4 regions of the Aureimonas sp. D3 genome follow, and region 4 is predicted to be linked to each of the others. Evidence: predicted binding sites of a transcription regulator. Region 4 holds the regulator's gene; each other region holds the start of a gene.
What was found. Region 4 encodes PhoB, which activates phosphate uptake and scavenging genes when phosphate is short. Its sites were predicted from a motif close to TGTCATNNANCTGTCAT; they were not measured.
Positions count from the first base shown of each region.

Region 1: AUL36_RS18100 (acid phosphatase) is a predicted target of PhoB. The motif match lies at 1,248-1,264, and genes of this name have one in related genera.
Region 2: AUL36_RS01360 (esterase-like activity of phytase family protein) is a predicted target of PhoB. The motif match lies at 1,166-1,182, and genes of this name have one in related genera.
Region 3: AUL36_RS07525 (glycerophosphodiester phosphodiesterase family protein) is a predicted target of PhoB. The motif match lies at 621-637, and genes of this name have one in related genera.

Region 1 is NZ_BBWM01000058.1:125,935-129,138, reverse strand. Features, by position in the region: gene AUL36_RS18105 (cytochrome-c peroxidase) at 1-1,049, opposite strand, end outside; gene AUL36_RS18100 (acid phosphatase) at 1,360-2,904, shown strand; gene upp (uracil phosphoribosyltransferase) at 3,017-3,204, opposite strand, start outside.
Region 2 is NZ_BBWM01000003.1:17,893-21,096, reverse strand. Features, by position in the region: gene AUL36_RS01360 (esterase-like activity of phytase family protein) at 1-1,091, opposite strand, end outside; gene ybgC (tol-pal system-associated acyl-CoA thioesterase) at 1,232-1,687, shown strand; gene tolQ (protein TolQ) at 1,958-2,677, shown strand; gene tolR (protein TolR) at 2,722-3,204, shown strand, end outside.
Region 3 is NZ_BBWM01000029.1:32,912-36,115, reverse strand. Features, by position in the region: gene AUL36_RS07530 (extracellular solute-binding protein) at 1-532, opposite strand, end outside; gene AUL36_RS07525 (glycerophosphodiester phosphodiesterase family protein) at 805-1,692, shown strand; gene AUL36_RS07520 (inositol monophosphatase family protein) at 1,689-2,450, shown strand; gene AUL36_RS07515 (magnesium transporter CorA family protein) at 2,496-3,204, opposite strand, start outside.
Region 4 is NZ_BBWM01000005.1:61,592-64,795, forward strand. Features, by position in the region: gene AUL36_RS02255 (GcrA family cell cycle regulator) at 27-737, shown strand; gene AUL36_RS02260 (DUF3297 family protein) at 984-1,241, shown strand; gene phoB (phosphate regulon transcriptional regulator PhoB) at 1,366-2,097, opposite strand; gene phoU (phosphate signaling complex protein PhoU) at 2,103-2,822, opposite strand; gene pstB (phosphate ABC transporter ATP-binding protein PstB) at 2,883-3,204, opposite strand, start outside.

The DNA.
Region 1 (3,204 bases), on a different contig from region 4:
AAGGCCACCGCATCGCGCAGCGAATGGAACACGCCATTGTGGAAGAAGCTCGTGCGCAGGGCGACATTGCGCAAGGAGGGCGTGCGGAACAGGCCGCAATAATCGGTGTGATCCTTGAGATCGGTGCGATAGGGGCCGCACAGGCCGAGGTCGAAATAGTGGGGATCGCGATTGGCCGGGATCGCTTCGTTGCGCGGCGGCGCGATGGCGAGAAAACCGAAGTCGGAGAATTGCGGCGGCTCGCCGTCATTGGCGCGTTCGCTCACATGGCAGCTCGAACAGTTGCCCTTGTCCTCCGCCTGGAACAGGGCGAGCCCGCGTTTTTCCTGGTCCGTGAGATCGCCCTTGCCGGCGAGATAGGCGTCGTAGCGGCTGGAATAGGGATAGAACTCGGCCGGGTTCTGCTCGAAGGCGGCGAGCGCCTTGCCGGCCGCGTGCAGCGCATCCTCGGGCCGCTCGAAAATATCGCCCCCGAACAGGCGCTTCAGCTCGGGCGCATAGGGCGCTGCGGCGAGCGAGCGGGTGAGGCTCGCCGCATCCGCATTGGCCATTTCGAAGGGTGAGAGAAGCGGGATCGCCGATTGCGCCGCGCCGCCGTCCACGCGCCCGTCCCAAGTGAGGCCGCCGGTCGGGCCATTGTCCACGCTCTCGTCGGCCTCGTCGTCGGATTCGAAATAATGCTGGGTAAAGGGGGGAACGGCCTGCAGATAGCGCAGCGACGGCACGGCCCGGACACCCGGTCGGTCCAGCGCCGGCCCGCCCATCATCACGGGGTCGGCCGAGGCCGGGCCGAAAGCATGGGCCGGGTCGTGGCAGGTCGAGCAGGCTTGGCGGCCGGACGCCGAGAGGGACGGGTCGAAGAACATCTCTTGCCCGAGCGCCCGGAGTGCATCGGCCCGCGCAAAGGCCTGCACACGGCTCATCGGCGCGGCATCGGGACGCGGCGGCCCGCCGGCCTGAACCAGCGCGGGCAGGAAGGGCGCGCCAAAGGCGGTGAGCGTCAGGCCCAGCAGGGCAGCAAGGCGCAGACGAAGGGGCTGCGGGGTCATATCGGCGACTCTTCACATCGACAGGGCGAACCTCGCGCACCCAGCAGCACGCGAAGCGGCGGGCTTGGCCGCGGCGGATCGTCCAGACAACTCGCAGGCAACAGCGATTCGGCGCGCTTGGCGCTCGCTCCTATCGGCGTGGTTCGTGACATCTCGATGAATTCCAGCGTCGATTTAATTTTCACGCAAATGTGAAACTGTCACGAACCTGTCAGAACTCGGGCCTAGAGCGGCGGCGCGAACCCTCCCGCTGGAGGGCCGTGCCGTTCGCCGCCTTCCCTTGCGGCCGGCCTCTTTCGAAGGGCTCTTGATGATGAAGCTTTCCCAGCTTTCTCGCCGTCTTCTGGCGGGCGCATCCGCCGCGCTCGTGCTCGCGCCGAGCATCGCATCCGCCGCGCCGGCGGGGCTCGACAAGATCGACACCGTGGTCGTGATCTATGCCGAGAACCGCAGCTTCGATAATCTCTATGGCGCCTTCCCCGGCGCGGACGGTATCGCGCAGGCCTCCGCCGAATCCAAGCTCCAGCTCGACCGCGACGGCAAGCCACTCAGCGAATTGCCGCCGGTTTGGGAAGGTCTTACGGCCAAGGGCGTGACCCCGGTCATCACGGAAACGCAGACCGAGCACCTGCCGAACGCGCCTTTCGCTTTGGACGATCCCAAAGGCTTCGACCTGTCGCTCGGCGCCGTCACACGCGATCTCTGGCACCGCTTCTATCAGGAGCAGATGCAGATCGACGGCGGCAAGAACGACAAGTTCGCGGCATGGGCCGATTCCGGCGCGCTGGTCATGAGCCATTTCGACGGCTCGAAAATGCCCATGTGGAAGGTCGCGCAGAAATACGTTCTGGCCGACCACTTCTTCCAGGCGGGCTTCGGCGGCTCGTTCTTCAACCATTTCCAGCTCGCCTGCGCCTGCGCGCCGGTTTATCCCGACGCCGACAAGAGCCCGGCCAAGGATCTGATCGCGGCGGTGGATGGCGACGGCAAGACGCTGACGCTCGCGGCCAACTCCCCGGCTTCGGCGCTGGAGGGCATGCCGAAATTCGAGAAGGACGGCAATCTGACGCCGGACTTCTACGCCGTGAATACGATGCAGCCGCCCTATCAGCCGAGCGCCAACGCCCCGGCCGAGGGTGGCGACAAGGCCTATGCGGACCCGGCCAAGCCCACGACCCTGCCGCCGCAGCATGAGGCGACGATCGGCGATCTCCTGTCGCAGAAGGGGATCGGCTGGGCCTGGTATGCCGGCGCCTGGCAGGACACGCTGGACGGCAAGAACGCCCGGCCCGTGCCGAACTTCCAGTTCCACCACCAGCCCTTCAACTATTTCGCGGCCTATGCGCCGGGCACGCCCGCGCGCGCCGAGCATCTGAAGGACGGCGGAATGGCCGGGGCGAAGTTCATCGCCGATATCGACGCGGGCCATCTGCCCGCCGTCTCCTTCTACAAGCCGCAGGGCAATCTGAACGAGCACAATGGCTATACGGACGTGGCGAGCGGCGACGAGCACATCGCCGACGTGATCGCCCATCTCGAAAAGAGCCCGCAATGGGGGCACATGCTCGTCGTCGTCACCTATGACGAGAACGGCGGCTTGTGGGATCATGTCGCCCCGCCCAAGGCCGACCGCTGGGGTCCGGGCAACCGCATCCCCGCCATCATCGTCTCGCCCTTCGCGCGCAAGGGCACGGTGGACCACACGCAGTACGACACGACCTCGATCCTGCGCTTCATCACCGAGCGCTACGACCTGCCGGTTCTTCCCGGTCTCGTGCTGCGCGACAAGGCGCTGGCGGAGAACCACGAGAAGCCTATGGGCGATCTGACGGCGGCGCTCGACCTGTCGAAGTGAGCGGGGAGGCCTCCAGGCCTCTTCCTCATGAAACGCGAAACGGCCCGGATGGCGCGCTCGCCGTCCGGGCCGTTCTCATCCATCGCTCCGCGCTTCTGTTGCGCGGCGCGGCTTATTTCGTGCCGTACATGCGGTCGCCCGCGTCGCCCAGACCTGGCATGATGTAGCCCTTCTCGTTCAGCCCCTCGTCGATCGAGGCGGTGAAGACGGGAATGTCGGGATGGGCGGCGCGGAAGCGCTGGATGCCTTCGGGCGCGGCGAGAAGACACAGGAAGCGGATGTTCTTGGCACCGCGCTCCT
Region 2 (3,204 bases), on a different contig from region 4:
GAACCGCGCTCGGCCAGAACGAAGAGATAGTCCTGCCCGCCGAACGTGCCCTTGGCGAGGCCCTCGGGTTCGATGCCCTTCTTGTCGGCGCGCTTTTCGGGGAAGTGGCCCATGCGCGCGACCTCGCGCTCCAGCGTCGCGCCCGACTCGTAGGACACGCTGCCGTCATGATTGAAGATGGTGAAGCCGCGCGTGCCGCCCTTCCAGTCGCCCTCGTCGGCGGCGGCGATGCGCCCGTCCTTCAGCCATTTCACGGCGTCCGGCTCGCGCGGGCGCGCCTCGATCTTGCCCGTGAAGTCGAGCTTGCCGTCCTTCTCGGCATCGACGCCTTCCAGCGCGACGCTGCCGGCCGGGAAATGGCCTTTGATCTTGCCGCTCGCCCCGTCCACGATGACGATGTGGTTGTTTTCCTGAAGTGAGACGACGACTTCGTTCTGGTCGTTGATGTCGACAAATTCGGGCTCGGGGTCTTCGGGAGCGATGGCCGCCAGGCCCGTCATGTCGACGCGCCGCAGGTTGGCGCAGTCCGGCGTGCCGTCCTTCAGCGGCACCAGCGCGAGATATCCGGCGGGCATCTGGGGCAGGGCGCCGTCATTGACCTTCTCGTCCCGCTCGTTCTCGATCGCGACGGCCGCGAAGCTGCGGTCGGGCGACACGGCGACGCTGTCGGGCTGGCCGCCGAGATCGCAAGCCGCGCCGATCGCATGGCCGGCGAGATCGACCGCGACGAGACGCCCGCTCGGATTGGCCTTGTTCTCCGAGGTGTTGAGCGCCACCAGAACGTTGCCGCGCGCGACCGCCACCGAGGTCGGCTCGCCGTCGAGCTTGAGATAGCCGGCGGGTTTTGGCACATGGGCGTCCGTGATGTCGATGAAGCCGATGCCGCCATGCGGACTGTCGGAATAGACGAGGGTCATGCCGTCTTCGGAGGCGGTGACGATCTCGGCCGATGTCGGGACCTCGCCCGCCGTTTCCTCCGGCAGGTTGGCGGCGACCGGAAAGGCGGCGACGCGGTTGAAGACGGGCTCCGCGAGAGCGGGCAGCGCCGTCGAGGCGAGAAGCGCCAGCGAGATGGCAAGACGGGTCGGCATGGGACACTCCGGTTCCGATGGTCTGACGTCCCTCGCGGTCAAGCATCCGGGCATGACGGCGGGGTGACATGTCCATGACGGCGCGATGACAGATGGCCGCCGCGCTGGCATCCCGATCACAAGATCGCTATGAGGCCGGCATGAACGAACAACTTGCAGGCCGGCTCACCGAATTCGGCCACCGCCTCGACGTGCGGGTCTATTTCGAGGACACGGATTTTTCCGGCGTCGTGTACCACGCCCGCTACCTGCATTTTCTGGAGCGTGGGCGCACGGACTATCTTCGCCTGCACGGCATCGGCCATCGCGAGCTGATGGACGGGGCTTTCGGCGAGCCCATGGCCTTTGCCGTCCGGCGCATGGAAATCGAGTTCCTGCGTCCGGCGCGGATCGACGATGTGTTGACCGTCGAGACCCGCACGGCGCTTCTGGGCGGCGCGCGGGTGGTTCTCGACCAGCGTATCCTGAAAGGCGAGGAGCTTCTGATCGAGGCGCGGGTGAAGGTCGCCGTGATCTCGCCCGACGGTAAGCCGCGCCGGATGCCGCCGGCGGTGGCCGAGCGCCTGACGCCGGCGCCAAGCACGGGCGAGGCCTGATATCCACGCCGCACTGCGGTAGAACATTCGGAAGCGCGAGGGGAAATCTGCTATTCCTCACTCCGGCGAAACGAATTGTTAACCCTAACGGTGCTTCATGGGATCGCGGCGAAGCCCTTGTCGCGCCATTCTTTTACCGGAATCCCCGGCGAAAGAGCCCTAGGGGAATGGCGCGTCGGGGCCGCTGCCCGTCAGGCCGGCACCGTGCGGGTGCGAAAGGGCGCCGCTGCGCGGACGATCGCCGGCCCCACGAATTCGAGGGACAGAGGAATGAACGACGTCGCACAGACTGCGCTCGCCGCCCATGGCAGCGACATGTCTCTGATGGGACTTTTCTGGCAGGCCGGCTTCGTCGTGAAGTTCGTGATGCTGGGTCTCTTGTCGGCGTCCGTCTGGTCCTGGGCCATCATCTTCGACAAATGGGCGCGGTTCGGCCGCTTCCGCCGCCAGCTCAACACGTTCGAATCCACCTTCTGGAGCGGGCAGTCGCTCGAAGAACTGTATCACACCCTGTCCGACCGCAAGACGTCCGGCATGGGCGCGCTGTTCGTCGCCGCCATGCGCGAATGGAAGAAGAGCTTCGAGAAGGGCGCCCGCTCGCCCATCGGCCTCCAGACCCGCATCGAGAAGGCCATGGACGTGACCATGGCCCGCGAGATGGACGAGCTGGAATCGCGCCTCGGTTTTCTGGCGACCGTCGGCTCGGCCGCGCCCTTCATCGGCCTGTTCGGCACGGTGGTCGGCATCATGACCGCCTTCCAGGGCATCGCCGCGTCGGAGCAGACGAGCCTCGCCGTCGTCGCCCCCGGTATCGCCGAAGCGCTGCTTGCGACCGCCATCGGCCTCATCGCCGCCATCCCCGCCGTTATCGCCTACAACAAGCTGTCGGCGGATGCGGGCAAGCTCGGCATGCGGCTCGAAGCCTTCGCGGACGAATTTTCCTCCATCCTGTCGCGTCAGATCGACGAGAAGGCGAGCGCCGGCCGCTGATCGCGCCGCGCCTTTGGCCAGAATAGACGAGGGGACCAGACACTATGGGCATGTCGACGGGCGCCGCATCATCGGGCGGAGGATCACGACGCCGCCGCGGCAAGCGCCGGCAGCCGATGGCCGAAATCAACATGACGCCCATGGTGGACGTCATGCTGGTTCTGCTCATCATCTTCATGGTGGCCGCACCGCTGATGACCGTCGGCGTGCCGCTGGAATTGCCGAAGACGGCCGCCAAGGCGCTCAGCGCCGACAAGCAGCCCATCACCATCTCGGTGCAGCGCGGCGGCGAAATCTACCTTCAGGAAAGCCCGGTCCAGGCGGATGCGGTGGTGGAGCAGCTCAAGGCCATCGCGGAAGCGGGCTATGACGAGCGCATCTTCCTGCGCGCCGATGGCGAGGCGAGCTACGGCACGGTCATGCAGGTCATGGCCCGCATCTCGGCCGCCGGCTTCAAGAATATCGGACTTGTCACATCCCAGGAAAAGGCGGCCTCTCACGCAGGCGCGCCGAAGCCAGGGGCGAAG
Region 3 (3,204 bases), on a different contig from region 4:
GCTTCTTGGCGTCAGCCGAAACCTGCTCCCAGGTCTTCGGCGCTTCCGTGATGCCGGCCTTCTTGAAGGCGTCGCCGTTATAATAGAGGACGGCGGTCGAGGAGTTGAACGGGAAAGACTCGAGCTCGCCCTTCGCCGTGGCGTAATACTGCCCGATACCGGGGAAGTAGTTATCCCAGTCGATCTTGTAGCCGTTGTCGGCCATCAGCTGCTTGGCCGGGACGAACGCTCTGGATAGCATGAGGTCGAGCGTGCCGGCGTCATAGACCTGGGTGATCGCGGGCTGCTTCTTGGCGCGGTAGGCCGCAATCGTGTTCTGGAGATTGGTCTCGTAGCCGCCCTGGCTGACGCAGGAAATCTCGTAGTCCTTCTGCGAGGCGTTGAACTTGGTGCAGGCTTCCTGCACGCGGTCGCCGAGGTCGCCCGACAGACCGTGCCAGAATTCGAACTTCACGGGCTCGGCCTGAGCTGCGCCCGTCAAACCAGCCAAGAGCGCCAGCGCGCTGGCGGCGCCGAAGATTTTCGTGAGCATTGTGAGCCCTATCGATCGAAATAAAAGGGGGACGAAATCTTGCCGTTCGTCGCGGCGGTCCAATAATGAGCGTCGGGGCGAGAGTAAAATGAAGTTTGTATGACGATACCGCGGATGCACAACTTCCGCTTGTTTGGGTTTTGTCGGGAATTCATCATCGATTTGTCACCGTTGTGACATGATGCCCATGGTAGCGCGAAGCCGAGCCAGCCCCGTCCGCCCTCAGGGACGCCGCCGCCTCTTGCGCTCAAGGACCCTTTCCCGAGTTTGTCATGACCCAAGTTTCTGCCGCGGCCGTCCTCGACGCCGCTTCTTTTCGTTCTCCCGTTCTGGACTTCGCTCCGGCCGATTGTCTCGTGATCGCCCATCGCGGCTCCTGGGTCCGCGCCCCGGAAAATTCGCTTCTCGCCATTCGCGAGGCGGGGGCTCTGGGCGTCGGCATGGTGGAGATCGACGCGCGTCAAACCGCAGACGGCGCGATTCTCGTCATTCATGACGATACGCTCGATCGCACCACCCAAAGCCGGGGCGCGGTTGCCGAGCAGGACAGTGCGACGATTCGTGCCCTCCGCCTGCGCGAAAGCGGCGGAGGCGACGATGCGCCGCTGACCGACGAGCGCGTGCCCACGCTTCTGGAAGCGCTGGAAGAAGCGCGAGGCCACGGTCTTCTCGTCAATGTCGACACCAAGTCGGCTGCCGAGCTTCCTGCCGTGACGCGAGAAATCCTGCGGGGCGGCTTCGCTGAAGATGTCGTTGTGAAGGCGGAACTGACGCCGGCCGATCTGACGCGCCTGCCCGCCGACCATTCGGCCTTCGGACCCTTGCCCTTCATGCCGGTGGTGAAGTCGCAAAAAGGTCGCTTTGCCGAAGACCTCGCGCATTTCGCCCGCCTCAATCCCTTCATGATCGAGGCTATGCCCGCTTGCGTGGAGGATCTGGAAGCGGGCATGGAGGCGGCGCGCGCCCTCGGCGTGCGGCTTTGGCTCAATACCCTGGACGTCTCCCATATGACCGATTTCAACGACACGGCCGCCCGGCAGGACGCCGACGCGATTTGGGGGCGGCTTCTCGACCTCGGCGTCGGCGCGATCCAGACCGACGAGTCCGAGCGCCTCGTCGCTTACCTCGCGGCGCGGGGACTACGGAGCGCTCGCCTATGAACCTTTCTTTGCTTCAGCGCCGCGACACGGCCGCCGAGATCGTCAAGATCGCCGCCGCCGAGGCGCTGGGTCATTTCGCGGATCGTAGGCAGCTCCTGACGGAGACCAAAGCCGGGCCGCGCGATTTCGTCTCGCAGGCCGATCGGGGCATCGAGGTGCGCGTTCGCGCGCTTCTGGCCGAGCGCTATCCGGGCGAGGCCGTCGTGGGCGAGGAAGAGGGCGGCGAGACGGCCGATCGCTACTGGATCGTCGATCCGATCGACGGCACCTCGAACTTTCTGGCCGGCTCGCCGCTCTGGGGCATCTCGCTCGGCTATGTGGAGGAGGGCGTGCCGGTGGCGGGTGCCATCGCCGCGCCTTGCCTCGGCGAACTTATGGCCGGCGCGCGGGATGTCGGCGTGGTGCGCAACGGCGTTCCCTTCGAGCGGGAGGTGGCCGTACCCGGCCTCGGTCTCGTCTCCTTGGGCGACAGTCCGGGCGAGGATCTGGAAGCCGCGATCGCGCTCCAGCGCCGCTTGCGCGAGCGCGAATGGATCGTGGAATCCTTCCATTGCACCTCGGTGTCCATGCTCTTTGCCGCACTCGGCCGCTTCGACGGCCATATCCAGCCGGTGACCACCATGTGGGACATCGCGGGTGGGGCCGCGATCTGCCGTGAGCTGGGCCTGGAGGTCGAGATCGTCAGGCACGAGGATGGCACTTACGCCATCTATGCCGGCACGGCCGCGCTCATGCGCGACGCGCTGGGCAAGGCTTGACCGTTCAAGCGCAGCACGCAAGGAAGAGGCGGCTTTCGAGCCGCCTCACAGCCACTTCTTGTGTCGGAAATACAGAAGCGGCAGCAGCGCCGAGAGCACCATGATCGTCAAGGCCATGGGATAGCCGAGCGCCCATTTCAGTTCGGGCATATGCTCGAAATTCATGCCGTAGATCGAGGCGACGAGCGTCGGCGGCATGAAGCCGACAGCCGCCACAGAAAAGATCTTGATGATGGCGTTCTGCTCGATCGAGATCATGCCGACCGTGGTGTCGAGCAGGAAGGTCGTCTTGTTCGACAGGAAGGACACGAAATCGTTCAGCGAGGCGACGTCCCGCGCCATCGCCTTGACCCGCAGCTTCAACTCCTTCTGCGGCTTGCGCCGATCCATCACAAAGGAAAGGAAGGGCAGGAGCCGGTCCACCGTCGCCAGACTTTCCCGCGTGCGCGAGGAAATGTCGCCGGCCGCGCCGAGGCGCTTCAGAAGCTGCTTGAAATCGGCGGTCGCCGTCGGCGTGTTCGTGTCGGACGAGCGGAAGATGTCGGTGCCGATCCGGTCGAGATCGCTGGCGATCTGCTCCAGGAGATCGGCCATGCGGTCGATGATCGTTTCCAGAAGGCCGACGGCGATGGAATCGGCCGTCGGCCCCTTGGTGCGAGAGGGCTTGGGTGGGGCCGGCGGCGGGCCGTAATGGTCGAAGCTCGGGAGATAGCCCGGTTTCGTTGTCTCGCCATTGCCCTCCCGGCAGAGCTTG
Region 4 (3,204 bases):
GCGACTTGAGTACGAGGAGTCTGTTCATGAGTTGGACCGAGGAGCGCATCGAGCTGCTCACGCGTCTTTGGGGCGAAGGCCGCAGCGCCAGCCAGATCGCGGCGGAACTGGGCGGTGTCACCCGCAACGCAGTCATCGGCAAGGTTCACCGGCTGAAGCTGGACAACCGCCCCAAGGGCGGATCGGACGAGAGCGTCGCCGAGATCACCCCCGCCGCCATTCCGGTGGCCGTCGCCGCACCCTCGCCGGCCCCGGTGCCCGAGCCCGTCGTCGTCGTGGCGCAGGCCCCCGCGCCGGGCCCGGAGCCGGAGGCCGCCCCCGTGCCCCAGAGGCCAACGCCGGCCCCATCCATCGCGCCAGCGGCCGCGCCTGCCCCGGCCGCACCGCGCATCCTGACGCCGACCTTGCCTTCGACGCCGCCGTTGCGCGCACCCATGCCGCAGCGCCAGCCGATGGTGCATTCCATCGGCGCGACCGCGCTGAAGATGTCGCCGGAGACGGAAGCGTTCGAGGACGCGCAGATCTTCGGCCATTCCGAAGGCGGCGAAGTGGTGCCGATGTCGCGCAATCTGACGCTGGTGCAGCTGTCGGAGCGCACCTGCAAATGGCCGCTCGGTGATCCGCTGAGCCCGGATTTCCGCTTTTGCGGCAACCACTCGCAGGACTCCTCGCCCTACTGCAAGCACCACGCGCGCATCGCCTTCCAGCCCGTCTCGGAGCGCCGCCGCGTTCGCTAACTCAACGGTGGGCTTTCTCAGACCCTGATGTGAGACCCGGCAGCGCCAGCGGCCGGGTTTCTTTTTGCTCCTCGCTCGCGAGCGCCGCGCCCATCTCCTCGCCACCGAGAAACCGTCTCCCGCTGCGTGCCGTCATGCTCTATGGAGGGGCACCGGATGCACATCGGAGGGCGATGGCCCGGCGCGCGAGGGCGTGCAGCCCAGAGCCGTTTCGCATCCCTTGTCCCCACGTCAGAAGGCCATGCCATGACCGATACACCGACCTTGCCCGACCGCCTCGCGATCGACCCGGACAGCCCGCATTACGACGAGGCGCTTCTGGCGCGCGGCATCGGCATCCGCTTCAACGGCGCGGAAAAGACCAATGTCGAGGAATATTGCGTCAGCGAAGGCTGGGTGCGCGTGGCCGCCGGCAAAGCGAAGGACCGCCAGGGCAAGCCGCTTCTGATGAAGCTGAAAGGCACGGTCGAGCCCTATATCAAGGACGACGCAGCCGAGGGCTGAGCCCAAGCGGTCGAGCGGGCGGGATCGGTGCCCGAGGGCGCTTCTCACTCCTGAAACAACAACGGCGCGACAAGCTCCTGCTTGCCGCGCCGTTTTCGTTTCGAACCCGCTTGCGGGAAAGCCGTCAGCTGGCTTCCGCGCGCTGCGCCGAGGCCGGACGCGGGCTCGTGAAATTCTCGTCCAACGAATAGCCCGCCCCGCGAACGGTGCGTATCGGGTCGCGCTGGCGCCCGCGATTGATCGCCTTGCGCAAACGGCCGACATGCACATCCACCGTGCGCTCGTCGACATAGATGTCCCGCCCCCAGACGCCGTCGAGCAATTGCTCGCGCGAGAAGACGCGGCCGGGCGACTGCATCAGGAATTCCAGAAGGCGGAACTCGGTGGGTCCGAGCTTGACCTCCCGCCCGGCCCGGCGAACGCGGTGCGTTTCGCGGTCGAGATCCAGATCCCCGGCGACGAGTTGGCTGGAAATGCGTTCCGGCTTCACGCGCCGCAGCATGGCGCGCACGCGGGCCATCAGCTCGGGCGTCGAGAACGGCTTCACGACGTAATCGTCCGCGCCGACCGACAGGCCGCGCACCCGCTCCGACTCCTCGCCGCGCGCCGTCAGCATGATGATCGGCAGGCGCTCGGTCTCCGGCCGCGTGCGAAGACGCCGGCACAGCTCGACGCCCGAAAGGCCCGGCAGCATCCAGTCGAGCAGGAGCAGGTCCGGCACGGCTTCCTTGAGCCGCAGATCCGCCTCGTCGCCGCGGGCGATCACATCGACCTCGTAGCCCTCGGCCTCCAGATTGTAGCGCAGAAGAACGCCCAGAGCGTCCTCGTCCTCGACGACCGTTATCCTCGGCCCCATGGCGCTTACCCGTTCGCGCCGGGCATGGGCGCGGCGATCGAGGGCGTCGAGTCGCTCTTGGGACGCTCGGCCTCCATCTGCGTGCCGGTCTTGATGTAGTAGACCGTCTCGGCGATGTTGGTCGCGTGGTCGCCGATCCGCTCGATATTCTTGGCCGAGAAGAGAAGATGCGTGCAGGCCGTGATGTTGCGCGGATCTTCCATCATGTAGGTCAGGAGTTCGCGGAACAGCGAGGTGTAGAGCGCGTCGATCTCGGCGTCGTGGGCACGGATTTCGAGCGCACGCACGGCGTCGCGCGTGGCGTAGACGTCGAGAACGTTCTTCAGCTGCTCCAGCGCCAGCTCCGACATGTGCTCGATCCCGCGCACCAGCTGAACCGGCTGCTTGTGATCGTTCACCGCGATGACGCGCTTGGCGATGTTCTTGCCCAGATCGCCGATCCGCTCCAGATCGCTGGAGATGCGGATCGCGCCGACGATCTCGCGCAGATCCTGCGCCATGGGCTGGCGCTTGCCGATCGTCATCACGGCGCGCTCGTCCACCTCGCGCTGGAGCGTATCGAGCAAGATGTCGTCGGCGACGACGGACTGCGCGAGGCCCCAGTCGGAGCGGATCAGCGCCGACACGGCCTGTTCCACCATGCGCTCGGCTTGGCCACCCATTTCGGAGATGCGGCGCAGAATGAATTTCAACTCGTCATCATAGGAGGAAACGATGTGTTCCATGATGCGAACTCCCTGTTCTGGCGGGGTCGGCCGCGCGCGGCGGCGCGGCCGGGCGCGAGGTTAGCCGAAGCGGCCGGTGATGTAGTCCTGCGTGCGCTTGTCGTCCGGGTTCTGGAACATCTTCTCGGTCGGTCCGACCTCGACGATCTTGCCCAGATGGAACATGGCCGTGCGCTGCGACACGCGGGCCGCCTGCTGCATGGAGTGCGTCACGATCACGATCGTGAAGTTCTGCTTCAGCTCGTCGATCAGTTCCTCGACCGTGGCGGTCGCGATCGGGTCGAGCGCCGAGCAGGGCTCGTCCATCAGGATCACCTCGGGCGACACGGCGATGGCGCGCGCGATGCACAGGCGCTGCTGCTGGCCGCCCGACAGGCCCGTG